Linked DNA regions of Cryptosporangium arvum DSM 44712. The protein of the gene in region 1 interacts with the protein of each later gene in a pairwise test. Links are inferred from orthologs where the notes say so. Each region holds a gene or a part of one and is shown on either strand. Other genes may lie near its edges.

Evidence for each region.
Region 2: the proteins of CRYAR_RS01095 (region 1) and def interact in binary tests that used the Escherichia coli proteins (3 or more experiments, as listed by UniProt). The link is inferred for Cryptosporangium arvum DSM 44712 from one-to-one orthologs.

Annotation. Positions count from the first base shown.
Region 1 is NZ_KK073874.1:218,307-233,314, reverse strand. What follows is about bases 5,874-8,873. They hold CRYAR_RS01095 (aspartate-semialdehyde dehydrogenase), read right to left. Parts: upstream 7,908-8,873; coding sequence 6,840-7,907; downstream 5,874-6,839. Other genes in these bases: CRYAR_RS01090 (aspartate kinase), read right to left, coding at 7,904-8,873; CRYAR_RS01100 (cysteine hydrolase family protein), read right to left, coding at 6,215-6,748; CRYAR_RS46675 (hypothetical protein), read right to left, coding at 5,888-6,064. Also shown: CRYAR_RS01130 (helix-turn-helix domain-containing protein), read right to left, coding at 1-433; CRYAR_RS01125 (S1 family peptidase), read right to left, coding at 444-1,691; CRYAR_RS01120 (nuclear transport factor 2 family protein), read left to right, coding at 1,888-2,247; CRYAR_RS42480 (hypothetical protein), read right to left, coding at 2,255-3,493; CRYAR_RS01110 (helix-turn-helix domain-containing protein), read right to left, coding at 3,547-4,680; CRYAR_RS01105 (hypothetical protein), read left to right, coding at 5,398-5,835; more of CRYAR_RS01090, read right to left, coding at 8,874-9,169; CRYAR_RS01085 (sensor histidine kinase), read left to right, coding at 9,810-13,547; CRYAR_RS01080 (roadblock/LC7 domain-containing protein), read left to right, coding at 13,544-13,966; CRYAR_RS01075 (DUF742 domain-containing protein), read left to right, coding at 13,990-14,349; CRYAR_RS01070 (GTP-binding protein), read left to right, coding at 14,330-14,947.
Region 2 is NZ_KK073874.1:4,860,823-4,875,706, reverse strand. What follows is about bases 6,888-9,763. They hold def (peptide deformylase), read right to left. Parts: upstream 8,691-9,763; coding sequence 8,085-8,690; downstream 6,888-8,084. Other genes in these bases: CRYAR_RS21890 (hypothetical protein), read left to right, coding at 9,422-9,694; CRYAR_RS21895 (dihydrofolate reductase family protein), read right to left, coding at 8,751-9,332; CRYAR_RS21905 (aminoacyl-tRNA hydrolase), read left to right, coding at 7,372-8,016; CRYAR_RS21910 (DNA topoisomerase IB), read left to right, coding at 6,888-7,361. Also shown: CRYAR_RS21945 (TspO/MBR family protein), read right to left, coding at 1-192; CRYAR_RS21940 (FAD-binding protein), read left to right, coding at 210-1,475; CRYAR_RS21935 (cation:proton antiporter), read right to left, coding at 1,472-3,133; CRYAR_RS48150 (hypothetical protein), read left to right, coding at 3,185-3,499; ATP-dependent zinc metalloprotease FtsH, read left to right, coding at 3,511-5,415; CRYAR_RS21920 (SRPBCC domain-containing protein), read right to left, coding at 5,451-5,930; CRYAR_RS21915 (metalloregulator ArsR/SmtB family transcription factor), read right to left, coding at 5,908-6,264; more of CRYAR_RS21910, read left to right, coding at 6,342-6,887; CRYAR_RS21885 (FCD domain-containing protein), read right to left, coding at 9,816-10,427; CRYAR_RS21880 (4-carboxy-4-hydroxy-2-oxoadipate aldolase/oxaloacetate decarboxylase), read left to right, coding at 10,724-11,404; CRYAR_RS21875 (PrpF domain-containing protein), read left to right, coding at 11,391-12,428; CRYAR_RS21870 (VOC family protein), read left to right, coding at 12,429-13,361; CRYAR_RS21865 (putative bifunctional diguanylate cyclase/phosphodiesterase), read right to left, coding at 13,312-14,884. UniProt on the Escherichia coli protein: Removes the formyl group from the N-terminal Met of newly synthesized proteins. Requires at least a dipeptide for an efficient rate of reaction. N-terminal L-methionine is a prerequisite for activity but the enzyme has broad specificity at other positions.

The DNA.
Region 1 (15,008 bases):
TCAGCCGGAGCACGTTGATCGGGGGTTCCAGCAGCGAGGGTTCGACCGAATCGGCGAAGAGAGCGAGCCCGCTGTTGGCCTCGACGAGGTTCCAGTTCTTGTCGATCACCACCGCCGGGTGCGGCTCGTGTCCTTCGAGCACCTGCCGCAGCGCGCTGCGTACGGCGTCGAGCGACGGATCGTCGAGACCGTGGTCGGGGAACGCGGGTGCGTACCCACCGGCCAGCAGGAGTGCGTTGCGCTCGCGCAACGGGACGTCCAGCTCGTCGCAGAGCCGCAGGATCATCTCGCTGGTCGGCCGCGACCGACCGGTCTCGATGAAGCTCAGGTGCCGGGCCGAGACGTCGGCCTGCAGCGACAGGCTCAGCTGGGTGAGCCGCCGCCGCTCCCGCCAGCCACGCAGCAGTTCTCCTACTGCGGGCCGACGGGTCATGCTGGTGAAACTACTGGATGAGCTGCAAGCCCGTGTCTTCCAGTACCTCGTTGATCGGCTGGAAGAACGAGACGAAGCCGGGGGTCTCGCAGTCACCGATCGAACCGCCGGAGACGATGCCCTGACCCTGGTCACCGGCGAACAGCGAGCCGCCGCTATCACCGGGCTGGCTGCAGACGTCGGTCTGGATGAGGCCCTGTACCGCGCCCTCGGGGTAGACGACCGTGGTGTCGAACGCCAGCACGACGCCGCAGGTGGTGCCCGTCGTCGAACCGGTCTTGCAGACCGGGGAACCGACCGGGACCTGGTCGGTTCCGGTGATCGGCTGGGCCTGGTCCTGGTTGATCACCGCCGGCTGCGGGTCGAGCGCCTGGGCGTCGTCGACGCGGATGACGCCGTAGTCGTTGCCGGGGAACTGGGTCAGCGCGGACTGACCGATGACCTCCTGGCCGTCGGTCCAGGTGTCGATCGCGGCCGTGCAGTGCCCCGCGGTGATGATGAACGCGTTCTGGCCGCTCGTCGCGTTGAACGCCGAGGAGCACCGGCCGGCACCGCCCTCGGCCTCGATCGCCTGCCCGCCGAAGAAGGCGTGCGTGGCGAAAGCAGCCGTGGTGCGCTGCACGTTCACCGCGTCGCCGTAGCCTGCGAGCTTGTCCAGCCACGCGTCGGCCCGCGGGTCGGCGGCGGCCTTGCGGGAGACCTGCACGGTCACCGCGTTGTTCGACGGGTCGATCGCCCACGACGTTCCGGGGATGCGCCCGATCGCGTCGAGCTGGGTCTTGACCTGCTGCAGGTCGTTCAGGTCGCGGCTGACCAGCTTCGGCGTCGCGCCGGCGGCCTCGACCGCGTCGGCGGCCTTCTGGTCGGTGACACCGACCATCAGCTCACCGGTCGTCTTGCTGATCCAGGTGCCGGCACCGCTGTCACCCAGCGAGTTCTGCAGCGACGCCGCGGTTCTGGTGCGCTTGTCCAGTTGGTCCAGTCGTGCGGCCGCGTCCTGTTCGGAGATGCCGAGTTGGGCCGCGAGAGCGCTGACCGCCAGCTTCCGGATCTCCGCGGTGTACGCGCCGGGGCCGGTGTCCGCGGCTTCGACCGCCGGTCGGGCCGCGTCAGTCCCAGTCTTGTCGGACGCCCCAGCGGTTGGCGCCGTGGCCATGAACGCGGCTAACGCGGCGGCGACGGCACCCGCCACGACGGACGAGATCGTGATGTTCCGTCGGCGGGCAGTGGGGGAACGACGGTGACGGGGAGTAGTCATCCGGCCTCCTCGGTATCGGGTTCCGTGCGGGCTCGGTACTAATGCGACCAACACGGTTCACCGTCGTGAATGGTTCAGGGCGGATTCCGGGGGTTTGAACCGTGGGCCGTCCGCTTACCTCGTAGGTAATCGACGCGAAGGCCAGGTCGAGCCAGGATTTTGGTGTCGGATCCCCCGCCAACAGGGAGCACGCCCCGTGAGCGACATCGAACAACTCGTCACTCGATACCTCAAAACCTGGAACGAAACCGACGCCGAGCGCCGCCGCGCCGAGATCGACGCGGTGTGGTCGGACGACGCTCTGTACACGGACCCGCTCGCAGTGGCCGAGGGGCGCGACGCCATCGACGCCACGATCGGTGCGGTGCAGAGCCAGTTCCCGGGCCTGGTCTTCCGGCTCGCCGGCCCGGTGGACGCCCATCACGAGCAGGCGCGCTTCCAGTGGGAGCTGGGCCCGGCCGGAGGCGAAGCGCTCGTGGTCGGGTTCGACGTGGCGGTGTTCGCGGACGGCCGCGTCCGCCGCGTCTACGGCTTCCTGGACAAGGTGCCCGGCTGAGCTCCGGTCAGGCGGTGAGTGAGCTGTCGACGCTCGGAACGCTCGCTCGCCGCCCGGCCGCTGCCACCGTCAGCGGACTGCGCAGCCCCCACAGCGGTTCACCGTGCGAGTCGGCGAGCGGCTGGGGATCCGGGCTCATGACGACGGTCGGGGCCGGAATCGTGCGCATACCTGGGTCGGCCGTGCCGGCGAGCGTCAGGTGCAGCGAAGCGAGCAACTCTCCGAGCGGGCGGCCGAACGGCATGCGCGCCAGCCGCCTGTTCCAGCCCTTCCGGTCGTGCAGCCAGCTCTCGAGGTAGTGCGCACAGATCGAGGGTGTGAACGTGTGATGGGCCAGCGTCGCGGCCTCGAGAGACGCCTCGATTCGCCATCGCAGCGAGGGTGCGTCACGCATGCGGCCGACCCGCTCCTGCACCTCGTCGATGAAGTGGAGCCGTCGGTCCAACGCCCGCTTCCAGAAGGCGGCATCGGCACCGCGGACGGAGTCACCCAGGTCGAGGCGCCAGAACAGACCTTCGGCGAGGACGTCGCCGAACTCCTCCCCGCGGGCGCGGTGCGGGCTGTGGAACGGGTCGTACGGCCGCTGCACCGCAGTGCCGGTCGTGGCGACGGCCCGGTCCGCGGCGCTGTCGAGCAGGAAGAACCAGTCCTCGTTGTAGACGTTCGGAAAGAACCCGGTCGCCTGCTGCGCGTCGACCATCAACGCCCCGCCGCCGACGAACGTGTCCTGCTGGCCGCCCGTCAGCCGGTTGGCGTGACACACCACCGAGTTGTCGGGATATCCGTCGACGAACAACCCGGCTGCCCGGTGGCCGCGCCCCATCACCGCCGCGGCCCGGCAGACGTCGACCCAGTCCGGCACGATGATGTCGTCGTCCAGGAAGAACAGCGCGCGGACGCCGAGCGACTTGGCCAGCACCAGCGCGAGGTTGCGCTTCACGCTGGTGTCGCTGGGGCGCGTCGTGACCTCGGGCGCCACGGCGTCGGCGCGGAAGCGGAACATCGGCTCGCTCTGCGCGTAACCGATCGGGACGTCGATCACGATCAGCCGGTCGTCGAGACGAGCGCCGTAGCGTCGCACGACTTCGGACGCCGAGCACTTGCCACTGGCAAGCACCAACAACGTGCAGTCCAGTCGTTCCGCCAGCCGGACCGCGTGCGCGAGATAGGAGACCGGCCTGCTGGTCGGAACCGCGATCATGTCGACGTGCGCGTTGCTCGGCGCGGAGACTCGGACCGGCCGCAACAGGTCGCGGTGCGACCCGTGGTGATGGGGGGAAACCCAACTGTTCCGCGCCGTCACCGCGTTTGGCCCGCCGTGCGTGACCACTCGAAGAGCCGATTCTCTTCCAGCGTCCAGTCCGGGGTCAGGGTGTTCCCGGCGAAGACCGGCACCCGGATGAGCAGCAGGAACTCCTCGGCGTCCCCGAAGCGCTCAGCCAGGTAACTCTCGTTCCGATCGCGGAACCAGGCGTCGGTGAGCGCTCGCACGGCGCCGAGCGTGCCCCGCCCGAACATGGCGTTGCAGATCGTCACGGTGCGACGGCGGTTGAGCGGGCTCGGCCCGCGGTAGAACAGCGCGACGTCTTCGATGAGCTCGGCCGCGCCCTGGTCGGCGATGACCTGCGGACGGAACTGACGTCGACGGTCACCCTCGACGACCTCGAAGTACGCGTCCTGGACCCGGTTGTCGGCCGACACCTGGCGGACCGGCAGGTGCATCCGGCGGAGCAGGTCGCGAGTGACCGGATTCCAGTCGACGCCGCCCAGGAGGACGAGGTGGCTGGCGAAGTCGTCTCGCGTCAGCGCGCTCGCCGGACGGAAGCGGACCCGGTTGTTCTGCGGATTGGCGGCCCGGATGTGCCCATACGCCTCGACCATCGAATCCAGGTCCGCGTAGCGGAACAGTTCGACGTAGTCGGGACTGGACGAACTGGCGTACCCCGGCCGCTCATCGACCGGCAGCTCACTAGCGACGATGACGACCGGGCGCTGATCCCCGAAGTGCCAGGTGCCGTAGCCGACCGCTCGACCGATGGGTGGCTCCGCGACCGCCGCTCCCGCGGACGGGGAGTCGGCCTCCGCCGCGCCGATCGCCGCCGCGCGCAGCCCGACGAGCTCGCTCTCCAGTTCGTAGAGGTGCTCTTTCTCCACTTCGGAGAGATCGTCCTCCTCGACGATTCCCTCGCTCAGCGAGCGCTGGGTCGCGAACACCCTGGCGTAGGCGCGCACCCGGCCTTCCGGCGGCACCGTCGGCTGGGTGTCCCGCTCCCAGGACGAGATCAGCGGTGCGCTGAGTGGCTCGGCGCCGCCGAGCAACTGGCCGAGCTGCTCCTGCGTCAAGCGCCGCCCCAGCCCGGATCGCCGGAGGTCACGCAGCTTGCGCGCGAGACGCACCGGTGGCGACACCGAGTCCTGACCCTGGGCTGACATGTTCAGCCTTCTTCACTGAAGTAGAGAAGTTTAGTTACCCCCTGACGATAGAGCAGCCCGCAAGGCCGATCCACGAGCCCTCCTTACCGCCCCATAAGCCTCATTGTTCACACCCGTCACCGATCAACCTAAATATTGTGGGTACAATAGCTTCAGCTATTGTCAGCCGTTCAGCTGAATGCTCTACTCGTTAGTAACGGTATTCGGCGACGTCCCGCCCGGTGCGGGAGCGTCAGGTGAGCGAAGGGGGCTAGCCGTGGGACTCCCGACACCGTTGAGGCGCACGTGCCGGCCGAATTCGTCCGCATAAGACGATTAGTCCCGCTCTCTGCGGCAGCGTCGCCGCAAATGATTCTCGTCCGGGCTCGAACCCGGCCCGACGCTCCGGCTGACACCAGCGGATCGTCCCGGCTTAATTGGCAATTGCCAGGCGACGTCAGCTTCTGGTTTCAGCTGACGGCCCGCGCCTACGCTGGCCCGACTCTCGTCGGCGCTCGACGACGTAGTCCCTGTTTCCGCGGCCCCTGGGAGGCCGAGACGACACGACTCTTCGAACACATCTCGAATCGGTCGGTCGCCGCAACGGCGCGGCATACGGCGTACTTGTGAACGAACACCCCCGGCTGTCCGTTGGCGCGAAGGCCAGGGGTGTCCGTGTTCCCTGCTGGCGGGGTCATCTCCGCCGGCACCGCAGTGCCTTCATGGGGGTGACCCACCATGCTCAAGGTAAGCATTTTTACGGATGCCCGGCTACGGATTCCGAAGGCCGCCGAACTCGTCGCCGCGAGCGCGGTGGCGATCGCCCACGAGGTCGCCGGCTGGCTGCTCATCGTGTTCGCGATCCTCATCGTCGCGGTCGCCGGGCCGAAGCGCGGATCTCGCGTGTTCGCGGTTCTCTTCGCGACGGTCATCGTGCTGGTGGTGCTGTCCGGCTGCGCACCTGCCGACTCGTCCGGCGCCGACGTGGCTCCCTGGCTCGTCACCGGGGCCGCGGGGGCCGTGGCGGGAGCCGCTGCCGTCGCCGCGGTCGTCGTCGTGACCGCGGCCCGGGTGGCGGCGACGGCGCTCGGCGCATTGGCCGGTGTGGTTCGGGTGCTCATGTGGACGGCGCTCGTGCTGGCCGTCCTGGTCTCGGCGCTCATCGAGTCCGTCTGAGACTGCGCCGGCCGTCCTGCGGGAGGGGGCAGGACGGCCGGCGCGCGTGAAGTCAGCCGCGGCGACGGATCGCGTAGCGGCTGCGGTCGTGAACGACGTTCTTGCCGCGGCCGGGCAGCTCCACGGCCCGCGGCGACTCGACGGAGCCCTTCCGACCCTTGGCTGCGGCCCGGCGTTCGGCCCGGCTCAGCCCGGGCTCCGAGGGCTCGTTGGTAGACAGTGCACGCATGTGGCGACCTCCGAACAGAGGGGTGCCCAGCGACGAAAAAGGAGACGGTCAGCTGAGCACGGTGGACGACGGACCGCGGAGTAGTCACGCGGCGTGGGTGCTCGTCAGCTGATCACGGGAATGACGTTACCGGCCCGCGCCACCTATTTATTACGTGCGAAGTCGCACGTCCTCGGCGCTGCACACCTGCGCACCCATGTTCAGCTCCATCATCTCCAGCGCCGCCTCGGCGAGGTGCGGGTGGATGCAGGCCACCGCGTCCTTCGGGATGACGACCTCGTGGTGCCGGATGTGGGCGTCGAGCGCGGAGTAGAGCACGCACTGCTCGGTGACCTGCCCGGTCATCACCAGCCGGGTCACGTCGAGCGACCCCAGCAGGTACTCCAGGGGCGTCTGGAAGAAGATCGAGTGCCGCGCCTTCACCACGAACATCGTCTCGTCTCCCGGCCGGAGCGGCTCGACGAGGTGCGGCGCCTTGCCGTCGAGCGCCGACTGATAGATCAAGTCACGGTTCGACGTCCACGACCCGAAGTTGTCGTTGACGTAGATCACCGGCACGTCCGCGCGCTCGATGAGCGTCGAGATCGCGGGTACGACCTGCTCGGCCGACGCCAGCAGCCGGTCGGCGTCCGGGTAGTCGTACGGGGTGATCATGTCGATCACTATCAACGCGGTTTTGGGCACAGAGGTGGACTAACCACCCGCGATCGGACTATGCGCATTCATCCGGCTTTGGTGAGCGCCGACCCCGTGACGTCGACGCTCACCACGGGCATCAGCTGAGCTCGGCCGCGATCAGCTCGGCGATCTGCGCGGTGTTCAGGGCGGCACCCTTACGCAGGTTGTCGCCGGTGATGAACAGATCAAGCGTGTTCGGGAAGTCCAGCGCCTGCCGGATCCGGCCGATGAACGTCGGGTCCGCACCCACGGTGTCGGCCGGCGTCGGGAACTCGCCCTTCGCCGGGTCGTCGACGACGACGACGTTCGGCGCCTCGGCCAGCGCCTCGTGCGCCTCGTCCACGGTGACCGGCGACGCGAACGTGGCGTGCACCGCGAGCGAGTGGGTCGTCACGACCGGAACCCGCACGCAGGTCGCCGAGACGCGCAGGTCAGGGATGTCGAGGATCTTCCGCGACTCGTTGCGGACCTTGAGCTCCTCGCTGCTCCAGCCGCCGTCCTTGAGCGACCCGGCCCACGGAACGACGTTGAGCGCCAGCGGGGCCGGGAACGGGGACGCCTGGTCACCGAGCTTCTCGGCCAGCGCCGCACGCACGTCACCGGCGCGAACGCCGAGGTCACGCCGGCCGCCGACCACGCCGAGCTCGTCGTGAAGCCGGTCGACGCCGGGCTGCCCGGCCCCGGACGCCGCCTGGTACGACGCCACGACCAGCTCGGTGAGCTGCCACTTCGCGTGCAGCGCGCCGAGCGCGTCCATCATCGTCAGCGTGGTGCAGTTGGGGTTGGCGATGATGCCCTTCGGCCGGTTGGCCGCCGCGGCCCCGTTGACCTCGGGCACGACGAGCGGCACGTCGGGGTCCATCCGGAACGCGCCGGAGTTGTCGACCGCCACCGCGCCGCGCGAAACCGCGATCGGCGCCCACTGCGCGGACACCTCGTCCGGAACGTCGAACATCGCCACGTCGACGCCGTCGAACACCGACGGCTCGAGCAGGCGTACTTCTACCTCTTCACCCCGGACGACGAGGCGCTTGCCGGCCGACCGCTTCGAGGCGACGAGCCGGATCTCTCCCCAGACGTCGGCGCGCTCGGACAGGATCGACAGCATCACGGTGCCGACCGCACCGGTGGCTCCGACGACGGCGAGGGTGGGCTTCCGGCTCATCGTCCGCTCCCCGCATAGACAGTGGCTTCCTCGTCGGTGCCGAGCTCGAACGCCTCGTGCACGGCGCGCACCGCGGCGTCCAGGTCCGTGTCACGGCAGACCGCGGAGATGCGGATCTCCGACGTCGAGATGATCTCGATGTTGACGCCGACCTTGGCCAGCGCCTCACAGAAGGAGGCGATGACGCCGGGGTGCGACCGCATGCCGGCGCCGACGACCGAGACCTTGCCGATGTGCTCGTCGAAGATGAGCCGGTCGAAGCCGATCGTGGGCTGCACCTTCTGCAGCGCGGCCATCGCCGCCGGGCCGTCGGCCTTCGGCAGCGTGAACGAGATGTCGGTGCGCGCGGTCGCGGCGGCCGAGATGTTCTGCACCACCATGTCGATGTTGATCTCGGCGTCGGCCACCGTGCGCAGGATCGACGCGGCGATACCGGGCTGGTCGGGTACGCCCACGACGGTGATCTTCGCTTCGCTCCGGTCGTGCGCGACGCCGGAGATGATCGCCTGCTCCACGGAAGGGTCCTCCATCGACCCGGCCACGATCGTGCCGGGCTTGTTCGAATACGACGAGCGGACGTGAATCGGGATGTCGTAACGCCTGGCGTACTCCACCGACCGGAGGTGCAGGATCTTCGCGCCGCAGGCGGCGAGCTCCAGCATCTCCTCGTACACGACGGTCTCGAGCTTCTTGGCGTTCTTCACGATCCGCGGATCCGCGGTGTAGACGCCGTCCACGTCCGTGTAGATCTCGCAGACGTCGGCTTTCAGCGCCGCGGCGAGCGCGACCGCCGTGGTGTCGGAACCACCGCGGCCCAACGTCGTGATGTCCTTGGTGTCCTGGGCGACGCCCTGGAACCCGGCGACGATGGCGATCGCGCCCTCGTCGACCGCGCCCTGGATCCGTCCGGGCGTCACGTCGATGATGCGCGCGGCGCCGTGCCGCGCGGTGGTGAGCACACCGGCTTGTGAGCCGGTGAACGAACGGGCCTCGTACCCGAGCGAGTGGATCGCCATCGCGAGCAGCGCCATCGAGATGCGCTCACCCGCCGTCAGCAGCATGTCGAGCTCGCGCCCCGGGGGAACCGGGGCGACCTGGCCGGCCAGGTCGAGCAACTCGTCAGTGGTGTCACCCATCGCGGAGACCACGACCACGACGTCGCTGCCGGCTTTCCGGGTAGCGACGATGCGCTCCGCTACCCGCTTGATCCGCTCAGCGTCGGCGACCGAGGAGCCGCCGTACTTCTGTACGACGAGTCCCACGTCGCTCCTTCCGTACGGCCCGGCAGGACGCACCCACCAGGCAGAGTTCCGTGCCCAGGGTACCGGCGGTCGCAGCCCGTTTTTGCGGCCAGGCACCCCGGGTGGTATCCGATTGACCACTCGTGGGAGACTCGTCACGTCGCGCCATCGTCAGGTCGCCTTCCGTCAAGACATCACGGAATGTCACGAATGCCTGTGACTGGTGTGACCACATGCGCGCCACCTCCCACGTTCGGAGGATTCCGCAACGCCGGGTAGACGAGATTCTCACCCGGTATCAGGTCATTGCGGGACATCTGGCCCCACTGCGAACCGTCGCGCTTTCCACCTCGTCTGGATCGTGGTGCAATGCCACAGCGAACACCGCCGGTGGGTGAGAATTACTCACCGGCCGCGGGGGCGCGTTTCGCCAGTAGCGACAGTAGACGGAGGAGTCGTGCCCACGTCCCTCAAGGGCTTACGTCCGGCCGCCACCTCAGAGGGGCCGGTCAGGCGGGTCCCGAACGCCGGAACGCCCTCCGAGGACCGGAGTAACTCGGGCCCCGAGCAGCCGGTCAACCGGCCTCTGACCCGCAGTCAGCGCTTCCTCGGTAACGCTCCCATCCGGGTCAAGGTCGTTCTCATCACCTTGGTCCCGTTGATGGCGATGTTCTTATTCGCCGGCATCCTGACGTACATCGTTACGGACGAGGCCCAATCGGCACAGCAGGTGCAGCAGCTCGCGCGCCTCGGCAGCCAGGCTTCGACGCTCGTCAACGATCTCCAGCTGGAGCGGTCCGCGGCCGCCTATTACGTCGCGAACCCCGGCGAGGGGAAGACGCACCCGCCGCTTCGCCGCTTCATCGAGGCCGGCACGACGACCGACGCCACCCTCCGCCAGTTCCTGGCCGAGGCCGGTCGTCTCGACGCCGACACGAAAGCGCCGATCCAGAGCGAACTGCAGAGCGTCACCCGCGGCTCGACCACGCTGGTCAACGGGCGCAACAACCTGCTCAACCAGGCCCGCAACGGCGGCGTGACGGTCAACCTCGCCGCGCAGAAGTACGAGACGCTGATCGGCGACCTCCTGAAGATCGGTGACCGGCTCGCCGGTGCCGCCGACGACCGTGACCTCTCCGACCAGCTCGCCGCCGTGTCGGTCTTCTCCCGGTACAAGGAGTCGATCGGCCGGGAACAGGTGCTCGTCCTCGACGTCCTCGTCGACCAGGACAAGAAGTTCACGAACGAGTCGTTCAAGGAAGTCACGCAGGCGGCCACCGAGCAGGAGACGTTCAACACGGAGTTCGGCGAGACCGCGACGCCGACCCAGCGCGGTGCCCGTAACGACACGGTCAGCCAGGAAGGCCCGTACCGATCGGCGGCCTCCCGAATCCGTAAGACGTCGATCGGCGCCGAGATCAATACGACGCAGACGCAGTGGGTCGCCGACAGCACCCAGATCGACTCGGTGCTCCGTAACGTCGAAGAGAAGCTGAGCGCCGACGCCGTCCAGGCCGCCGCCAACTTCCGCGACGACGCGATCCGCAAGACGATCATCGTCATCACGGTGGCGCTCGCCGCCCTGGTCATCGCTCTGCTGGTCTCGCTGGCCGTCGCCCGTTCGATGGTCCGCCCGCTGGTCCGGCTGCGGTCCTCGGCCCTCGAGGTGGCCTACCAGTCGCTGCCCGAGGTCGTCCGCAGGCTGCAGGACGCCGACCAGCAGACCGCCGCCCAGGCGAGCGCCGAGACCAGGGCCCGCACGCTGGACATCCGTTCCGGCGACGAGATCGGCCAGGTGGCCCAGGCGTTCAACGCGGTCCACCTCGAGGCCGTCCGGGTCGCGTCCGAGCAGGCGCAGCTGCGGCAGAGCGTTTCGACGATGTTCGTCAACCTCTCCCGCCGCTCGCAGCTCCTGGTCGACCGCCTGATCCGCCTGATCGACGGCCTGGAGCAGGGCGAGCGCGACCCCGACCGCCTCTCCGAGCTGTTCAAGCTCGACCACCTCGCCACCCGAATGCGGCGGAACGACGAGAACCTCCTGGTCCTCGCCGGTGCCGACGCCGGTCGCCGGTGGACCCGCCCCGCACCGCTCGTCGACGTCCTCCGGGCCGCCACCGCCGAGGTGGAGCAGTACACCCGGGTCAAGCTCGGATCGATCGACGACTCGGTGGAGATCTCGGCCGCGGCCGTGAACGACCTCGTCCACCTGGTCGCCGAGATCCTGGAGAACGCGACGTCGTTCTCCTCCCCGCGTACCGACGTCGTCGTCGACTCCCGCCGGGTCGGTGACCACGTGATCATCGAGATCGAGGACCAGGGCATCGGAATGAGCCGCGAGCAGCTCGCGGAGTTCAACGAGCGCCTGGCCAAGCCGCCGGTCTTCGACATCGCGGTCTCCCGCATGATGGGCCTGTTCGTGGTCGGCCGCCTGGCCTCCCGCCACGGCGTCAAGGTCATGCTGCGGGACGCGTCCGGTGGCGGTGTCCTCGCGATCGTCACGCTTCCGTCCGGTGTTCTCCACGGCGACCAGCCCGTCGTCCCGGCGCCGCTGCCGGCCGCGGAGAGCGACGAGCACGGCGACCGTCCGGTCGAGCGAGTCACGTCGGAGCGGGTCGACCGCACCGGCGAGCAGCCCGCGCTGCCGGCCGCGAACGCCCACTACGCGCCCACCGGCAACTTCGGCGCCCCGACGCCCGGCCAGCCGCCGTTCGGCGGTGCCCCGCAGCTGCCCCCGACGCCGTTCGGCGGCAACCAGCCCTCGTTCGGCCAGCCGGGCCAGCACCAGCAGCCTCAGCACCAGCAGCCCGAGCAGCCGTTCGCTCCGGCCGCGGAGCAGAACGCGTCCGACCCGTGGGCGCAGCGCAGCGCGCCGCCGTTCGGCGGGGTCCGGCAGGACGCCGAGGAGCAGGACAACCAGCGCGAGCAGTACGGCCCGCCGTCGCACGGCCAGCCGAGCGCCCGGGACCTGTTCGGCCCGGTGACCCCGGAGCCGCTGCCCCGGCGCGACGAGCGTGACGACAGCGGAGCGCAGGGCTTCCCGTTCGCACCCACCACGCCGACGCCGGCCCAGCCGCCGTTCACGGCTCCGGGTGCGGTCGAGGAGCAGCCCGACCCCAGCTGGTCGGAGCCCACGCGGCCGGTGCCGATCATCCGTGACCCGGCCGCCGCCGCGGCCACCGGGACGCACAGCATCCTCGGCGACCTCCGACCGGAGACCGCGCCGAACGAGGCCCGCGAGCCCGACCTCACCTGGAGCACGGGCGGGATCCCGCGTCCGGTCGCCGACGAGCAGTCCTCGCCGAACGCCGCGACCACCCAGCCGGGCTTCCCGGCGCCTTCTCCGAAGCCCGCCGGCCCGACGCCGGGCGGCCCGACGCCGCTGCCGGTCCGCGACCCGTTCGCGAGCCGCGAGGCGCAGGTGCCGCAGCAGCAGACCCGGCCGATCGCGCCGACCGGTCCGCTGGCGCCGACCAGCCCGGCCGCGCCGCCGGCCCCGGCCGCCCAGGCCGCTCAGGCTCCGGCGCAGAAGGCTCCCGAGGCCGCACCGACCTCGCCGAGCCGGGCCGGTGGCGGTTCCGCCGCCGACGCGATGGCCGCGCTGCGACGCGAGGCCTCGTCGGACCGGTCGAACGCGACCGGCGCGCAGAAGATCTTCCGCGCCGGCCCGTCGGACCCGCCGAACTCGGACCCGACGATCGAGATGCCGCTCCCGATCTTCGACGCGATCGAGTCGGAGTGGTTCCGGTCACGCACCACCGCGGCGCCGCGCAACGGCAGCAGCAACAACGGCTCCTCGTGGTCGCCGCCGCGGGTGCCGGAGGCTCCCGGCGCCGCCCGGAGCACCGCGCCGGAGGAGCCGGAAGAGAAGCAGGCACCCGAAACCACTCGCCTCCCCGAAGCGCCGGTCTCTCCGGTGGTCGGCGGCGAGGTGCCCTTCGCCCAGAACGCAACCGCCGCCTGGAGCCGCCCGCGCCCGAACGGGAGCAACGGCAGCAACGGGACCAACGGCAGCAACGCGGACGAGCCGGCCACCCCCAGTGGCATGGAACGGCAGGAAGAGCCGGTCAGCGTCGGTGCTGCACGCCAGCCCGCCACGGCCGCATGGGAGTCTCCGGCGGACGCCGGATGGCGCGCTGCGCAGGCAGTCGCCGAAGCGGCTCCCAGCAGTACCACCAAGACGGGTCTACCGAAGCGTGTTCCGATGGCACACTTCGTGCCGGGCCGTGTGGAAACGGCGGCGAAGAAAGCTTCTCGCCCGACTTCCCACCGGTCTCCCGAGGCGGTGCGGGGCGTTCTGTCCAGCTACCGCAGCGGTCTTGAGCAAGGGCGTCAGGCCGGGCGCCCGTCCCCGACCGGTACGACCCTTGCCGGCTCACCTGAAACGCAGGAGGAGATGTGAGCTCGCTGAGCCACGATGCCCAGAACCTCAACTGGCTGGTGGCGAACTTCGCCAACCGCGTCCCCGGCATCGCCCACGCCGTGGCCGTGTCCGCCGACGGACTGCTGTTGGCGGTCTCCGACGGCCTGCCTCGGGACCGGGCCGACCAGCTGGCAGCCATCGCCTCCGGCCTGGTGAGCCTTACCCATGGCGCGGCGCTCTGCTTCGAGGGCGGCAGCGTCAGCCAGACCGTCGTCGAGATGGACACCGGCTTCCTGTTGGTCATGTCCATCAGCGACGGATCTTCCCTGGCCGTTCTCGCATCGCGTGCGTGTGACATCGGTCAGGTCGGGTACGAGATGGCACTGCTCGTGGAGCGAGTGGGACAGGTGCTCACGCCTGCCCTACGCTCTGAACTCCACGCCAGCCTTCCGCGCTGAGGGACGACAGGAGACGTCGCGCGATGAGTACCGAGTACGTCGATCAAAGCGGGCCGCTGGTGCGCCCGTACGCGATGACCGGGGGGCGAACCAGATCCCGGGTCGACATCGCGATGGAGGCACTGGTCACGGCCACCGCACGTGGTGACCGCGAGGCCGGATCTGCCCGGCACGAGTGGCAGAGGATCGTGGAGCTCTGCCAGCAAGTGCAGTCGCTGGCGGAAATCGCGGCGTATCTTGGCACACCTCTCGGGGTTGCCCGAGTGATCGTCGGCGACATGGCCGAGGCCGGAATGCTGGATGTGCACGAGCCCGGCAGGCTCGACGACCAGCTCGGAACGTATCTGCTGGAAAGGGTGCTCAGTGGACTTCGGAAGCTCTAGCCCCGGCCGCCCGCCGCGGGTGACGGCGAGCCGCGCCACCTCGGCCAAGATCGTCATCGCGGGCGGGTTCGGCGTGGGCAAGACCACGCTCGTCGGGTCGGTTTCGGAGATCCGTCCGCTCACGACCGAGGCGGTGATGACTGCCGCCGCGATCGACGTCGATGACGCCTCGAAGATCCCGGGGAAGTCCACCACCACGGTGGCGATGGACTTCGGCCGTATCACGCTCGACGAGGATCTGATCCTGTATCTGTTCGGTACCCCCGGGCAGACACGGTTCTGGTTCATGTGGGACGAGCTCGTGCGTGGCGCGATCGGTGCGGTCGTGCTGGTCGACACTCGTCGCCTGGCCGACTGCTTCGCCGCCGTCGACTTCTTCGAGCAGCGCGGGCTGCCGTACGTCGTCGGTCTGAACTGCTTCGACGGCATTCAGCCATACACGACGCAGGACGTGCGTGACGCGCTGACGATCGGCCAGGAAGTACCGATCATCAACTGCGACGCCCGTGGCCGCGAGTCGACGAAGGCGCTGCTCATCTCGCTCGTCGAGTACGTTTTACGTCTGCGTGGCGCGGCTCCGGCCGGCGTCGGCAGCTGATCCACCTTCACGAGAGGCCGCGGCGAAAAGCCGCGGCCTTTCGTGCTGCTATGGTGAAAGG
Region 2 (14,884 bases), 4.6 Mb from region 1 along the record:
CGTCCACACCGGGCCGAAGAGCCCGCTCGGCGGAGCCCAGGCCGGCCGGTCGAGCCCGGTGTAGTACGTTCCGGCGTCCGCGCTGGCCACGCCGCCGATCGCCGCCGCCGCGAACGCCGCCAGCAGGAAACCGGCCAGGGCCACCGCGGCCGGGACACGACGATGACGCTGACGAGCGGAAGTGGCGGCCATGCGTGGAAGATAACCCCATGGTCACCGATCAACCCATCACCAACTGGGCCGGAAATGTCGTTTTTTCGACCCGGACGCTGCACCGCCCCACCAGCGTCGACCAGGTCCGTGAGGTGGTCGCGGACGCCGAGCACCTCCGGGTGCTCGGCACCGGGCACTCGTTCAGCGCGGTCGCCGACAGCGACCGGGCGCTGCTCACCGTGGCCGACCTCCCGCGCCGCATCGAGATCGACGCCGAGCGGCGCTCGGTGACGGTCAGCGCGGGCACGCGGTTCGGTGAGCTCGCCCAGGTGCTCGACCCCGCCGGGTGGGCGCTGCACAACCTCGGCTCGCTGCCGCACATCAGCATCGGCGGCGCGGTGGCCACCGGCACCCACGGGTCGGGCGCCACGAACGGCTGCCTGGCGTCGGCGGTGAACGCGATCGAGCTGGTCACGCCGAGCGGCGAGCTGGTGCACCTCGCGCGCGGCGACGAGAACTTCGACGGGTCGGTCGTCACGCTCGGCTCGATCGGCGTCGTCACCGCGCTCGGCCTGGACATCCAGCCGCGCTACGAGGTCGAGCAGCGCGTCTACGACCGCATGTTCCTCCCGGCGCTGCGGGTCAACCTGCGCGACGTGCTGACCGCGGCGTACAGCGTCAGCGTGTTCCTGACCTGGCGGCGGCCGTTCGCCGAGCAGGTCTGGGTCAAGCACCGCACCGACGCCGGGGAGTGGCCGCACGGGCGGGACTGGCTCGGTGCCACGCTCGCGCCCGGCCAGCGCAACCCGGTTCCCGGTCAGGACCCGGGCTTCGCGACCCAGCAGGGCGGCGCCCCCGGGCCCTGGCACACCCGGTTGCCGCACTTCCGGCTGGAGTTCACGCCGAGCGCCGGTGAGGAGCTGCAGACCGAGTACCTGCTGCCGATCGAGAACGCGGTCCCGGCGCTCGACGTGCTCAGCGCTCTCGCCGACCGGCTCGCCCCGAACCTCTACGTCTGCGAGCTGCGGACGGTCGCCGCCGACGAGCTGTGGCTGTCGGAGGCCTACCGGCAGGACAGCATCGCGCTGCACTTCACCTGGCGGCCCGATCCGGAGGCGGCCCGGCCGGTCGTCACCGCGCTGGAGGAGGGGCTGGCCCCGCTGGGCGCGCGCCCGCACTGGGGCAAGGTCTTCTCGATGGAGCCCGCGGACGTGGCGGCCCGGTACCCGCGCTTCGCCGACGCACAGGCGCTGATCCGCCGGTACGACCCGGACGGCAAGTTCCGCAACGCGTTCACCGAGCGCTACCTGGACCAGGTCTAGACCTGTTCGGCGGCCTGCTGGCGGTCGATCCGGGCCAGCACGACCTGCGCGGCCTCGTCGTCGAGGGTGCGGGCGATCACCGAGATCGAGAGCGCCTCGCGCTGCCGGTCGAACCGGTCGAGCGTGGCCGGGTCGGTGGGGGTCGCCACCTCGCCGCGCACCAGCCGGCCGCCCCGGACCCGCCGCCGGGGCCGGCCGTCGCGACGGCGGCGGCCGGGCCGGGCGTCGTCGGGGAGCGACGGCACGGTGCCGGCCTCCGCGTCGGCCGCGATCCGCTCGGCCAGCGCGAGCTGCTCCAGCGCGACGCGGTCCTCCTCGCTGGTGTCGATCCGGAGCCTGCGGGCCAGCAGCGCGAGCGTCGGGCCCTGCACCAGAAGCGTGCCGAACACCACGAAGTAGGCCAGGAACTGCAGCGTGTCGCGGTGCGGGAACGGCGCGCCGTCCTCGGTGAGCAGCGGGATGCCGCCGGCGGCGCCGAGCGTCACGATGCCGCGCATCCCGGTCCAGGACAGCAGCGTCTGCTCTTTCCAGCCGAGCGCCTCGGGGATCTCCGGTGCCCGCCCGCGCCGCTCGGCGACCTGCTGCAGGCGCTCGTCCCAGCGCTTGCGGAACAGCGGGTCCTGCAACCGCCGTTGCAACGACTGGTTGGCCAGCAGCCGTCGCCCGAAGACGACCGCTACCCAGGCGAACCGGACCGCGATGACGACGACCAGCAGCACGACGCCGGTGAGCAGGGTGCGCCCCAGCGGCTCCCCGGACTCGCGCAGGTCATCGATGACGAACTTCATCTGCAGGCCGGTGTAGGCGAAGACGAACGACTCCAGCAGCGCGCCGAGTACCGGCCAGACCTCGCGCTCGGTCATCCGGGTCCGGAACCCCAGGCGTTCACGCCTGCGGTTGCCGTACTCGGACTCGACCGCGACGTTGAACCCGGCCACGACGACCGCGAGCACCCCGGACGCGTGCGCCTCCTCGGCCGCCAGGTACGCGGCGAACGGCACGACCAGCCCGACCGCGGTGCCGAGCGTCGGGTCGTCGAGCCGGCGGCGGATCGCGGTGGCGAGGTTGCCCAGCGCGAAGCCGATCAGGACCCCGACCAGCGCGGACCACGCGAACAGCAGCGCCCCGTTGTCGATGAACGTCTCCTCGCCGCCGGTGGCCGCGAGCGCGATGCTGAACAGGGTGAGCGCCATCGCGTCGTTCACCAGGCTCTCGCCGGTGAGGATCGCGGTGACCCGCCGGGTCAGGCCGAGCTCCTGGCCGTGGGCGGTGATCGTCACCGTGTCCGGCGGCGCGACGATCGCGGCCAGCAGCAGCGCGACGCTCGCGCCGAGCGCGGGCATCATCAGGTCCACCGCGATCCGGGACAGCCACGCGGTGAGCAGCACGAGCACGACGCCCAGGCCGAGGATCGCGCGCAGGTTGCGCAGGAAACTGAAGAACGAGAACTCCAGCGCCGCGGCGTAGAGCAGCGGCGGTACGACCAGCCCCAGGATCAGCTCCGGGTCGAGCTCCAGCCGGGGGAGCCCGGGGACGAACGACACCGCGGCCGCCGCGATCAGGATCAGCAGGCCGGGCTGGGCGTTGACGCGACGCCCGAACGCCGAGATCGCGATAGCTCCCAGAGCCAGCAGAACGAGCAGGATTCCGGCGTTCACGCCGGGCAGCCTAGCGACGCTCGTGCCGGGGGCCCCGGCTAGGCTGCCAGCGTGGCGGAGAAAAAGACCCGCGGACGCCTCCTGCTGATCGCGCTGCTGGCCGTGGGCCTGCTCGCCGCGGTCGGCACGCTGAGCGCGGCCTGGGTCGGCCGGGACGAACCCGCCGCGACGGTCACCGCGTCGCCGACCGCCGGGGTCACCACCGCGGCCCCGACGCCGATGACCAGCGAGGAGGCCCGGGCCGAGTTCTACCGGCAGCACCCGCGGGCGACCGGCTGGTGGCAGTGGGTGCTGATCGGCGGTCTGCTGGCCGCGCTCGCGGTCATCGCGGGGTTGTTGCTCACCCGACCCAGAACCGAGAAGTAACCTCCGTTTTCATGACCGCTAACGCGCGTTCCGGACCCCCGAGGGACAAGCCTCCCGCTCCGGCACCGCCCCCGCCTCCGGCCTGGCGCCGCTACCTCATCCCGATCGGCGTCGCACTCACGTTGTTCCTGCTGTTCTTCCCGTTCGGACGCATGGGCGTGAAGACGGTCGAGTACGGCACGCTCAGCGACCAGATCGCCGCCAAGCGCGTCGACACGCTCGAACTGCGTGCCGACGGCACGATCACCGGCACGTACCGCGCGAACTTCGACGACGGCGCCGACTTCACCTCGCACTACCCGACCGGCCTCAACGGCCCGGACGACGCGTTCCTCGCCGCGGTGAAGGACCCCGACGTCGTGCCGCACTTCACCGCCACCGGCGCCAGCAGCTCGTTCTGGGGCATCCTGCTCTCGCTCGCCCCGCTGCTGCTGTTCATCGCGTACTTCTGGTGGATCGGGCGGCAGGCCCGCAAGGGCGCCCAGCTCGGTGGCCTCGGCGGCATGTTCGGCGGGGTCGGGCGGTCCACCGCGAAGGTGATCGACTCCGAGCGTCCGGACACCACGTTCGCCGACGTCGCCGGGTACGAGGGCGTGAAACGGGACGTCACCGAGGTCGTCGACTTCCTCAAGCAGCCCGACAAGTACGCCGCGGCCGGTGCCGTCGGGCCGAAGGGCATCCTGATGGCCGGGCCGCCCGGCACCGGCAAGACGCTGCTGGCCCGCGCGGTCGCGGGCGAGGCCGCGGTGCCGTTCTTCGCGGTCACCGGCTCCTCGTTCGTCGAGCTGTTCGTCGGCGTCGGCGCGTCCCGCGTGCGTGACCTGTTCGCCGACGCGCGCAAGCGGGCGCCGTCGATCATCTTCATCGACGAGATCGACGCGATCGGCCAGCGCCGCAACACCGGCGGCTTCGCCAGCAACGACGAGCGCGAGCAGACGCTCAACCAGCTGCTGGCCGAGATGGACGGGTTCGACCCGTCGACCGGTGTCGTGGTGATCGCGGCGACCAACCGGCCCGAGACGCTCGACCCGGCGCTGCTGCGGCCCGGGCGGTTCGACCGGCAGGTGGCGGTGCCGCTGCCGAACCAGGCCGAGCGGGAGGCGATCCTCGCCGTGCACGCGCGGGGCAAGAAGCTCGCTCCGGACGTCGATCTGAACGCGACCTCGCGCGCCACCCCGGGGTTCTCCGGCGCGGATCTCGCGAACCTGCTCAACGAGGCGGCGATCGTGGCGGTGCGCGACGGGCGGGCCGAGGTGCGGGCGGCCGACCTCTCGCAGGCCCGCGACCGGGTGCTGCTCGGCCAGCGTCTCGGGTCGAACTTCCTGCTGCCGAACGAGAAGCAGAGCGTCGCCGTGCACGAGTCCGGGCACGCGCTCGTCGCGGCGCTCTCCCCGGCCGCGGACCCGGTCGACAAGGTCACGATCCTGCCGAGCGGGATGGCGCTCGGCGTCACCGAGCAGCTGCCCGAGGCCGAGCGTCACCTGTACTCGCAGTTGCAGCTGACGACGACGCTGTCGGTGCAGCTCGGCGGACGGGCGGCTGAGCTGGTGGTGTTCGGGGAGGGCTCGACCGGGGCGTCGAACGACCTCGCGAAGGCCACCGAGCTGGCGACGCGGATGGTGCGCGAGTTCGGGCTCTCGCCGAAGCTCGGCCCGGTCGGGTACGCCAGCGACCAGCCCCAGTACCTCGGGGTCGGCGGGCCGGACCGCGCGTACAGCGAGGAGACCCAGCGCGTGGTCGACGAGGAGGTCGCCCGGCTGCTGCGCGAGGCCGAGAGCCGCGCGATCGACCTGCTGACCCGCCACCGCGCCGCGCTCGACGAGTTGAGCGGCGCCCTGCTCGAGCACGAGACCGTGGACGGGCGCACCGTCCACGAGATCGCCGACCGGGCGCAGGCCGCGGACCCGGCGGCCTGAGCCCGGAGGCCACCGGGGTCCGGGCCCCGGTGGCCTCAGGCGTAGTCGTCCCAGGCGGGCAGGGGCTCGCCCGCGATCGAGGCCACGAGCCGGTCGAGGTACCAGCGCCAGCCGGTCTCGATGTCCCCGGCCGGCGTCCCGGCGGTGAGGCGCTGCTCGAACACCAGCGTGGTGCCGGAGCCGCGCCCGCTGAGCGTCACGGCCAGGTGCCAGACGCCCCCGTCGTAGGACGGCATGTCGACGATCAGCCGGTGCGGGGGTGAGCACTCGACGATCTCCACCGTCTCCGGCTTGCCCTCCTCACCGCCGGCGTCGAGCTCGCCGGTCGACGTGAACTCGACCGTGCCGCCGGTACCGCCGGTGCCCTCGTAGCGGCCGATCCAGCGGGCCAGCCGGTCGGATTCGGTGATCGCGGCCCACACGTCCTCGATCGGGTCGGGGAACGCGCGGTGGAGCACGATCGTCTCGGTGCCGTCGTCGTTGCGCCGCACCTCACCCTGCGGACCGGTGACCATCGCCGACCTCCTTGTTCCCGCGCCGCCCTCGGCGCAACTCGGTCTCCAACGCGTCCAGGCGTTCGGCCGGGGACGGTCTCCGTGCGGGCGTGACCCGGCGCAGCCAGGCGTCGACCTCGGCGAGCGGCGCGGCGGCCAGGTGGTACACCCGCTCCTGCCCGCGGACCTCGGACGACGCGAGCCCGGCGTCACGCAGCACGCGCAGGTGCCTGCTCACCGCCGGCCGGCTGATCGCGAAGCGCGCCGCGATCGCCCCGGCCGTGGCCGCGCCCTCGCGCAGCCCGGCCAGGATCTCGCGGCGCACCGGATCGGCCAGCGCCTCCCAGACGGACACGGGGTGAGCGTAACAGATCGCTTATATAAGCAAAGCGCTACGGGTTGTGCGTCGATTGTCCGGGTATCCGGCGCCGCATGGCGACAGTGCGACTGCGGCGCAGCGATCTCTCGAAACCCGGCTACACCCGCCGGCGCTCGGGCACCGGCTTCCGGTTCCTGGACCCCGACGGGCGCCCGCTGCCCGCCGACGAGCGCGCGCGGGTCAAGGCGCTGGTGATCCCGCCGGCCTGGCGCGACGTCTGGATCTCGCCCCACGCCAACGGCCACATCCAGGCCGTGGGCACCGACGACGCCGGGCGGCGCCAGTACCGCTACCACGACGTCTGGCGGGAGAAGCGCGACGAGGCCAAGCACGACCGCGTGCTGGAGGTCGCCCGCCGCCTGCCGAAGCTGCGCCGCACCGTGGCCCGGCACCTCGACCACCGGGAACTCGACCGGCAGCGCGTGCTCGCGGCCGGCGTGCGCCTGCTCGAGCTGGGCCTGTTCCGCATCGGCGGCGAGGTGTACGCGGCGGAGAACGGCAGCTTCGGCCTCACGACGATCCGCAAGAAGCACGTCGCGCTGCAGCGGGGCACGATCCAGTTCCGCTACCCGGCCAAGAGCGGGATCGAGCGCACGATCGAGGTCCGCGACGACGCCGTGCGCCGCGTCGTGATGGCGTTGCGGCGACACCAGGACGACGAGGACGACCTGCTCGCCTACCGCAGCGGCGGGCGCTGGTACGACGTCAAGAGCGAGGACGTCAACGACTACCTGCGCGAGAACGCCGGGGTCACGCTCAGCGCCAAGGACTTCCGGACCTGGCACGCGACCGTGCTGATGGCGGTCGAGCTCGCGCTCGCCGGCGACCCGCCCGACGCCGAGCGGGCCCGCAACAAGGTCGTGCGGGCCGCGGTCGAGGACGTGTCGGACTACCTCGGCAACACCCCGACCGTGGCGCGCGCGTCGTACGTCGACCCGCGGATCATCACCGCCTACGAGCAGGGCCGGTCGATCCGGGCGACGCTGGACCGCCTCGGCCACGACGAGCCCAATGTGCTGGCCGCGCAACCCGCGGTGGAAACCGCGGTGCTACGGGTGCTGGGCGGGAAATAGTCTGGTCGGCGTGCAACCCGAACGAGTCCTGCCGCTTGTCGTCCGTGTCGAGAAGGCGGCGCCGCCGTCCCGCACCGACGCGCTGGAGGCCGCGGCCCGGGCCGTGCTGCTGATGGTGACGACCGACGACCCCCAGTGGCGGGAGGACGTCGACGCGTGGGCGGGCAACCGCATCCGCAAGGTGGTCCGCCGGGCCCGCGGCGCGGAGTGGCGGCGGGCGCTCGCCCTGCCCGGCACCACGGTCACGACCGGCTCGGCCGAGGTGCGTGTCTACCCGCCGATCCCGCTCGACGAGTGGCCCCGCGACCTCGCGCGCCTGCAGGTCAGCGGCACCGAACTCGACGACGCGGCCCCGCCGCCCCCGCCGGCCGCCGGCACCCCGCTCGTGCTGCTCGCGCCCGACGTCGAGATGACCGCGGGCAAAGCGATGGCCCAGGCCGGGCACGCCGCCCAGCTGGGCCTGTGGTCGCTGGAACCGGCCGTGGCCGCGGCCTGGGCGGCGGACGGCTTCCCCCTCGCGGTGCGGGTGGCGACCGCGCGGCAGTGGGCGGCGGCCGACGGCCCGGTGGTGCACGACGCCGGCTTCACCGAGGTGGCCCCGGGTGCGGCCACGGCGGCGTTCTCCTGGAACCCCGGGGACCGCTCGCTCACCTGACCGCCGCGGACGCCCGGTGGGAGGTCGGTGCCCGGTGGGCGGCCGGCGGGCCGCCCACCGGGCCGGGACTAGTCGCGCGGTGCGCCCTCGGACCACGGGGGCATCTCGTGCGCCTCGATGCGGCGGGTGTTCTCGGCCAGCACCGCCTCGCGGGCGTCGGGCTCGAGCCGGTCGACGTAGAGGATGCCGTTGAGGTGGTCGGTCTCGTGCTGGAGACAGCGGGCGAAGAGCCCGGTGCCGTCCACCCGGATCGGCCGGCCCTCGATGTCCTGGCCGGTCACCGACGCCGTCGCCGGGCGGGCCAGCGGGGAGAACTCCAGCGGTACCGACAGGCAGCCTTCGTCGTCCTTGTCCTCCTCGACGCCCGGTTCCGGCGGCAGCAGCACCGGGTTGACGATCGCTCCGACGTGGTAGAAACCGGTCTCGTCGGGACAGTCGTAGACGAACACCCGCGCGTCCACGCCGATCTGGTTCGCGGCGAGCCCGACCCCCTCCGCGGCGTCCATGCTCTCCAGCATGTCGGCGACGAGCTGTTTCAGCTCGTCGCCGAAGTCCGTGACCTCCTGGCACGGCCGGTGCAGCACCGGGCTGCCGTGTACGGTCACCCGGCGTGGCCGGCCCTCGGGCAGACCGACCTCGGCCGCCCATTCGTCGATGTCGAGTTCATTCGGCACCCCAGCATTATCCCGATGCCGCCGTGAACCCCGGGGTTCACCTCACCGGAACTCATGCGCCTACCCGGCGCGGACCGCGTACCGGTGCATCGTGACGCCCTGGTCGAACGTGCCCTGCTCGAGCAGGTCGAGCTCGACCGTCACGTCGTGGTCGTCGAACAGCGGGCGCCCGGTACCGAGGATCGCCGGGTGGGTGAAGAGCAGCAGCTCGTCCAGCAGCCCGGCCCGGAGCAGCTGCGTGGCGACCGTCGCGCCCCCGACGCCGATCGTGCCCTCGGCGCCCGCCCGGAACGCCGCGAGCTGCTCGATCGCGTCGTCCCCGCCGACGATCCGGGTGTCGTGCCCGGCGGTGCGGCGGGTGCGCGAGACGAGCACCTTGGGCGTGTTGGTCCAGATCTCCCCGTACTCCCGCAGGAAGTCCGGAAGCGACTCGTCGTGGCGGGCCGCGGGCCAGAACTGCTCCATCGTCTCGTAGATGACGCGCCCTTGCACCATCGCGGTCAGCGCCTTCGCCCGCGCGTTGAACTCGCGGTGCAGCGGCTCGCCGATCCGCAGCCAGTCGCCACCCCCGTCGTCGCCGGGCGTCCGCTCGATGCGCAGGTCGAGCGAGACGTTCATCCAGTACGCGAAGCGGGCCGTCATGGCGGCACTCTACGACTAGTTCCGGGGTCGGGTGGGTACGTGGCTCGCGTGGTGCTCCCACGGGAGGAGCGTCCGGAGAGGAGCGTGTGATGACCGAGACTCCGAACGAACCGGCCGTGCACGAGCGCAGCGGCGCCGACGTCGCCGAGGCGGTGGGTGCCGCCGAGCACGACAGCGCCCTGCACGAGACCCACACCCACCCGGAGCGGACGAAGAGCGGCGAGTCCCACGTCGAGCGCTCCCAGGGTGACCCGGCGATGACCGAGCCCCCGTCGGGTGCCGAGACCGAACTGGGCAGCTCAGCCGCCGCGGCCCAGTCGGTCCGCGGCGCCCGCGCGAGCGACCGGATCGCCGCTGACTAGACCTCATCGGTCCGCCCGGCGGTGCCGCCGGGTAGGTGTGGCCCGGCCCGGCTTCGACGTCTCCGGCGCGTCGCGGCCGGGCTTCGGCTTTCCGGCCTGGGCTCTGTCGCCCGGGCCGGGCCTAGGGAGTGCCGGCGCGCAAGGCGTCGATGACGCTCTCGAGGTGGCGGCGGACGGCCCGTTCGGCGCCGCCGGGGCTGCGGGCGCAGATCTCGTCGATGATCGCGAGGTGTTCGGGGAGGGAGACCTGGGGGCGGCCGGGGCGGAGCGCGAGGCGGAACTGGTGGCGGACGTTCTGGGCGCGCAGGCGGGACAGCACCGCGGCGGCGACCGGTTGATCGGCGATCTCGCGGATGCGATCGTGCAGCCGCTGGTTGAGGTGCGAGTACGTGACGACGTCTCCGGTCGTGACGGCCTCGCGCATCGCTTCGCCGAGGTCGCGTAGCTCGGTGATCCCGGCGTCGGTGATGCGCTCGGCGGCCTTGGCGGCGCACAGGCCCTCCACGACCATCCGGACCTCGGTGATCTCGACCGCCTCGGCGGTGCTCACCGCCCGGACCCGGGCGCCCCGGTTGGCGATGCGCTCGACGAGTCCTTCGTGCGCGAGCATCAGCAGCGCGGTGCGTACGGCTCCGCGGCTGGCCGCGTACCGCTCGGAGAGCTCGGCCTCGACGAGCCGCTGCTCGCCGACGAGGTCCCCGGCGAGGATCGCGCTCCGGATCGCGGCCGCCACCCGATCGGCATCGGCCGGTGCCGAGCCCGAGCCGACGTCGGCCGTAACCGGATCCGACACCGCGTCGGCCGTCACGGGCGGGTCCGTCTCCGGCGTCACGTGGTGATCTCCGAGGTCTCGTGTGAACTGCTAGTCACTTTAGGCACGCGCCCAACACCACCCCACCGCGCCCGGCCCCACCCTTGACAACACCTCCGCTCCTCCAGATTGTTAACATTATCGTGCACAACACCGGGAGGAAGCGTGACGCCGCCCTTACCCGTTGTCCTCGCCACCCCGCACCGCGGACCGGCCGCGTGAGAACCGTGATCGTGACCGACGTGCCGCGCCCACCCCGGCCCGCCCTCGAGGCCCTGGCCACCGTCGGGGTCGCGACCGTCCATGAAGCCCAGGGCCGCACCGGCTACCTCGGCCCCGACCTGGTGGCCCGCGTCCCCGGGGCGCACGTCGCCGGGTCGGTCGTCACCGCGGTCTGCTGGCCCGGTGACAACCTCATGATCCACGCGGCCGTCGAGCAGTGCGCCGACGGCGACGTCCTGGTCGTCACCACCACCTCACCCTGCCGCGACGGGCTCTTCGGAGAGCTCCTGGCCACCTCCTTGCGCCGTCGCGGAGTGCGTGGCGCAGTGCTCACCACCGGGGTCCGCGACGTCGCCGCGCTGCGTGCGATGCCGTTCCCGGTCTGGTCGGCGGCGGTCAGCGCCCAGGGCACGGTGAAGGCGACGGCGGGCGCGGTGAACGTCCCGGTCGCCGTCGGCGCCACCCTGATCCACCCCGGCGACGCGCTCGTCGCCGACGACGACGGGGTCGTCGTGGTGCCCCGGGCGGCGGCCGAGACGGTCGTGATCAAGGCCCGGGAGCGGGAAGCCACGGAGGACGCCACCCGCGCGGCGCTGGACGCCGGCGAGCTCGGGCTCGACCGGTACCGGTTGCGGCCGCTCCTGGAGAGGCTGGGCGTCACGTATGAGCGGTACTGACGGTATCCCGTTCCTGCTCCTGCGCGGCGGCACGTCCAAAGGCGTCTACTTCCTCGCCGACGACCTGCCGGCCGACCCCGGCACCCGGGACGACCTGCTCGTGCGGCTGTTCGGCTCGCCGGACGAGCGCCAGGTCGACGGGCTGGGCGGCGGGCATCCGCTCACCAGCAAGGCGGCGGTGGTCAGCCGCAGCACGGACGACCCGGGCGCCGACGTCGACTACCTGTTCCTGCAGGTCGTCCCGGACCGCGCGGCGGTGTCGGCGCGGCAGCCGTGCGGGAACGTCCTCGCCGGCGTCGCGCCGTTCGCGATCGAGCGGGGCCTGGTGGCGGCCGGGCCGGAGACCACGACGGTGCGGATCCGGATGGTGAACACCGGCGGCCTGGCCGTCGCGACCGTGCCCACGCCGGGCGGGCGGGTGCGTTACGCCGGGGACGTCGAGGTCGCCGGGGTCCCGTTCCCCGCCGCCGGGGTGACGCTGCGTTTCGCCGACGCCCCCGGGCCGCTGCTGCCCACCGGCCAGGAGCGCGACGTGCTCGACGGCGTGCCGGTGACGCTGGTGAACAACGGCATGCCGGTCGTCGTGGTCCCGGCCGACGCGCTCGGTCTCGACGGCGACGAGGCGCCGTCCGAACTGGAACGCGACTCCACGCTCCGCCGGAGCCTCGAGCGCCTCCGCACCCGCGCCGGCCTGCGGATGGGACTCGGCGACGTCACCGCGGCCACGGTGCCCAAGCTGGTGCTGGTGTCCCCGCCCCGCGCCGGGGGCACGCTCACGACACGCACGTTCATCCCGCACCGCGTGCATCCCGCGATCGGTGTCCTGATGGGCCTGAGCGTGGCCGCCGCGGTGCGGATGCCCGGGTCGGTGGCGGCCGACGCGGCCGGCCCGGTGTCCGGCGGGCGCGTCCGCCTGGAGCACCCCACCGGCACGTTCGAGGCCGTGAGCACGCCCGACGGGCTCGCGGTGGTCAGCAGCGCCCGCAAGATCGCCGACGGTATCGCCTGGCCCAGGGAGGCATAGATGTTCACCGAGCGGGTCCGCGACGTGGCTCACGTCGGTTCGGTCGAGCTGTTCACGCCGGTGCCGGACGAGAGCCTGGCGTTCTTCGTCGACCTGATGGGCATGAGCGAGACCGGGCGCCGCGGCGACTCGGTCTACCTGCACGCCTGGGACGACTACGAGCGGTTCACGATCAAGCTCACGGCGCGGGACCGGGCCGGGATCGGCCGCACCTACCTGCGAGCGGCCGGTCCGCAGGCGTTGCGGCGCCGGGCCGGTGAGATCCCGGGCCGGTGGGTCGAGGACGAACCGGGCCTCGGCCCGGTCTACCTCTGCCAGGACCCGGACGGACACGAGATCGGCCTGTACTGGGAGACCGAGCGGTTCACGCCGGTGCGGCCGCCGGCGTTGAAGAACCAGGCCGACCGGTTTCCCGGCCGCGGCGCCAACGTGCGGCGGCTCGACCACGTCAACTACCTGGCGGCCGACACCCCGGCCTGCGGCCGGTTCCTCGCCGAGCGGCTCAAGGCCCGCGCCACCGAGCAGATCGTCCGTGACGACGGGGTGCCGGCGGCGATCTGGTACACGGTGTCCGACAAGTCCTACGACCTCGTCTACACCACCGACCGGACCGGGTCGAACGGCCGCCTGCATCACGTCGCGCTGGCCACCGACACCCGCGACGACATCCTCCGGGCCGCGGACGTCTGCCTGGACAACGGAATCCACATCGAGACCGGGCCGCACAAACACGCGATCCAGCAGACGTTCTTCCTCTACGTCTACGAGCCCGGCGGCAACCGCGTCGAGCTGTGCAACGCCGGGGCGCGGCTGGTGCTCGCCCCGGACTGGGAGGTGATCTCGTGGACCCCGGCCGAACGCGCGAAGGGCCAGGCCTGGGGCCTCAAGACGATCGAGTCATTCCATACTCACGGGACGCCGCCGGTCGGGTGAGCCACGCGGTGACGTCGCCGGCGGTCTGGGGCCGGCTGATGAAGTAGCCCTGGGCGGTGTCGCAGCCCCACTGGCGCAGCATGTCCAGCGACCCGGCGTTCTCCACGCCCTCGGCGACCACCGCCATGCCCAGCGCGTGCGCGAGCTGGATGCTCGACCGCACGATCGCCGAGGCCCGCTCCTCGGTCTCCAGGTGCATGACGAACCGCCGGTCCAGTTTCAGCTCACCCGCGACCAGCAGCCGGTGCAGGTGGGCGAGCGTCGAGTGGTCGGTGCCGTAGTCGTCGATCGACACCTTGATGCCGAGCGAATGCAGCTCGCGGACGGTGTGGTGGGCGGGTTCGGAGTTCTCCATCGCGGTGGTCTCGGTGATCTCCAGCGTCAGCGCGGTCGCCGGGAGGCCTCGGTCGCGCAGGATGCCGACGACCAGGTCGGTGAACCCGGCCGACTCCAGATCGGCGGCGGACACGTTGACCGCCACCGACAGCTTCAGGTTGGCCCGGCGCCACGCCACGCACTGGTCCATCGCCTGCACCAGCACGTTGTGCGTCAGCTCGGGCATCGCGCCGATCTCGTCGACGATCGGCAGGAACGCGTCGGGGTAGAGCAGGCCGTGGACCGGGTGCTGCCAGCGCACCAGCGCCTCCACCGCGCTCACCGCGTCGGTCTGCAGATCGAGCTTGGGCTGATAGTGCAGCACCATGGCCGGGCCGGCCACGTCGCGCCGCAGGTCCTGGGCCAGCTGCAGGTGCCTGCGGGCGGCCTCGTCGTCGTTCGCGCGGTAGAACGCGTGCCCGCCGCCCGCGCGTTTGGCGCAGTACATCGCGATGTCGGCGTGGCGCAGCAGCACCTCGGCGGAGACCGCGTCGCCGTCGGCGCTCGCGATGCCGATGCTGACGTCGATCTCGATCGGGACGCCCGCGATGTCGAACGGCCGCCGCAGCGAGACGCGCACCCGCTCGGCCAGCGCGACCACCGCGTCGTCGGCGAAACCGCGGGACGCGCAGACGATGACGAACTCGTCGCCGCCGAGCCGGGCCAGCAGGTCGCCGTCCCGGGTGACCTCGCGGAGCCGGTCGGCGGCCTGCCGGAGCAGCTCGTCGCCGGCCTGGTGCCCGAACGAGTCGTTGACCTGCTTGAACCGGTCCAGGTCGAGGAGCAGCCCGACGACGGTTCGGTCGGCCGGCGAGGCGCGCAGGTCGTCGAAGTACTCGGCGAAGCCGCGCCGGTTGGCCAGGCCGGTCAGCGGGTCCCGGCGCGCCTCCCGCTGGCGGGCCTCACCGACCACGGTCAGCTCCCGGAACGACCAGCGGAACCGGGCCAGGACGAGCACGAGCGTGGTCCCGGCGAGGCCGACGGTCGGCGTCGAGAGCTCGATCCGGCTGGCCGCCAGCAGCACGAGGAGCGCCCCGGCGGCCGAGGACGCGGCCAGCCCGGCGCGCACGAGCGTCGGCCGGGCCGGGTTGTGCTCCCCGACGCTGCCCAGCCAGGTCGAGCAGCCGATGACGCCGAGCGCGACCGCG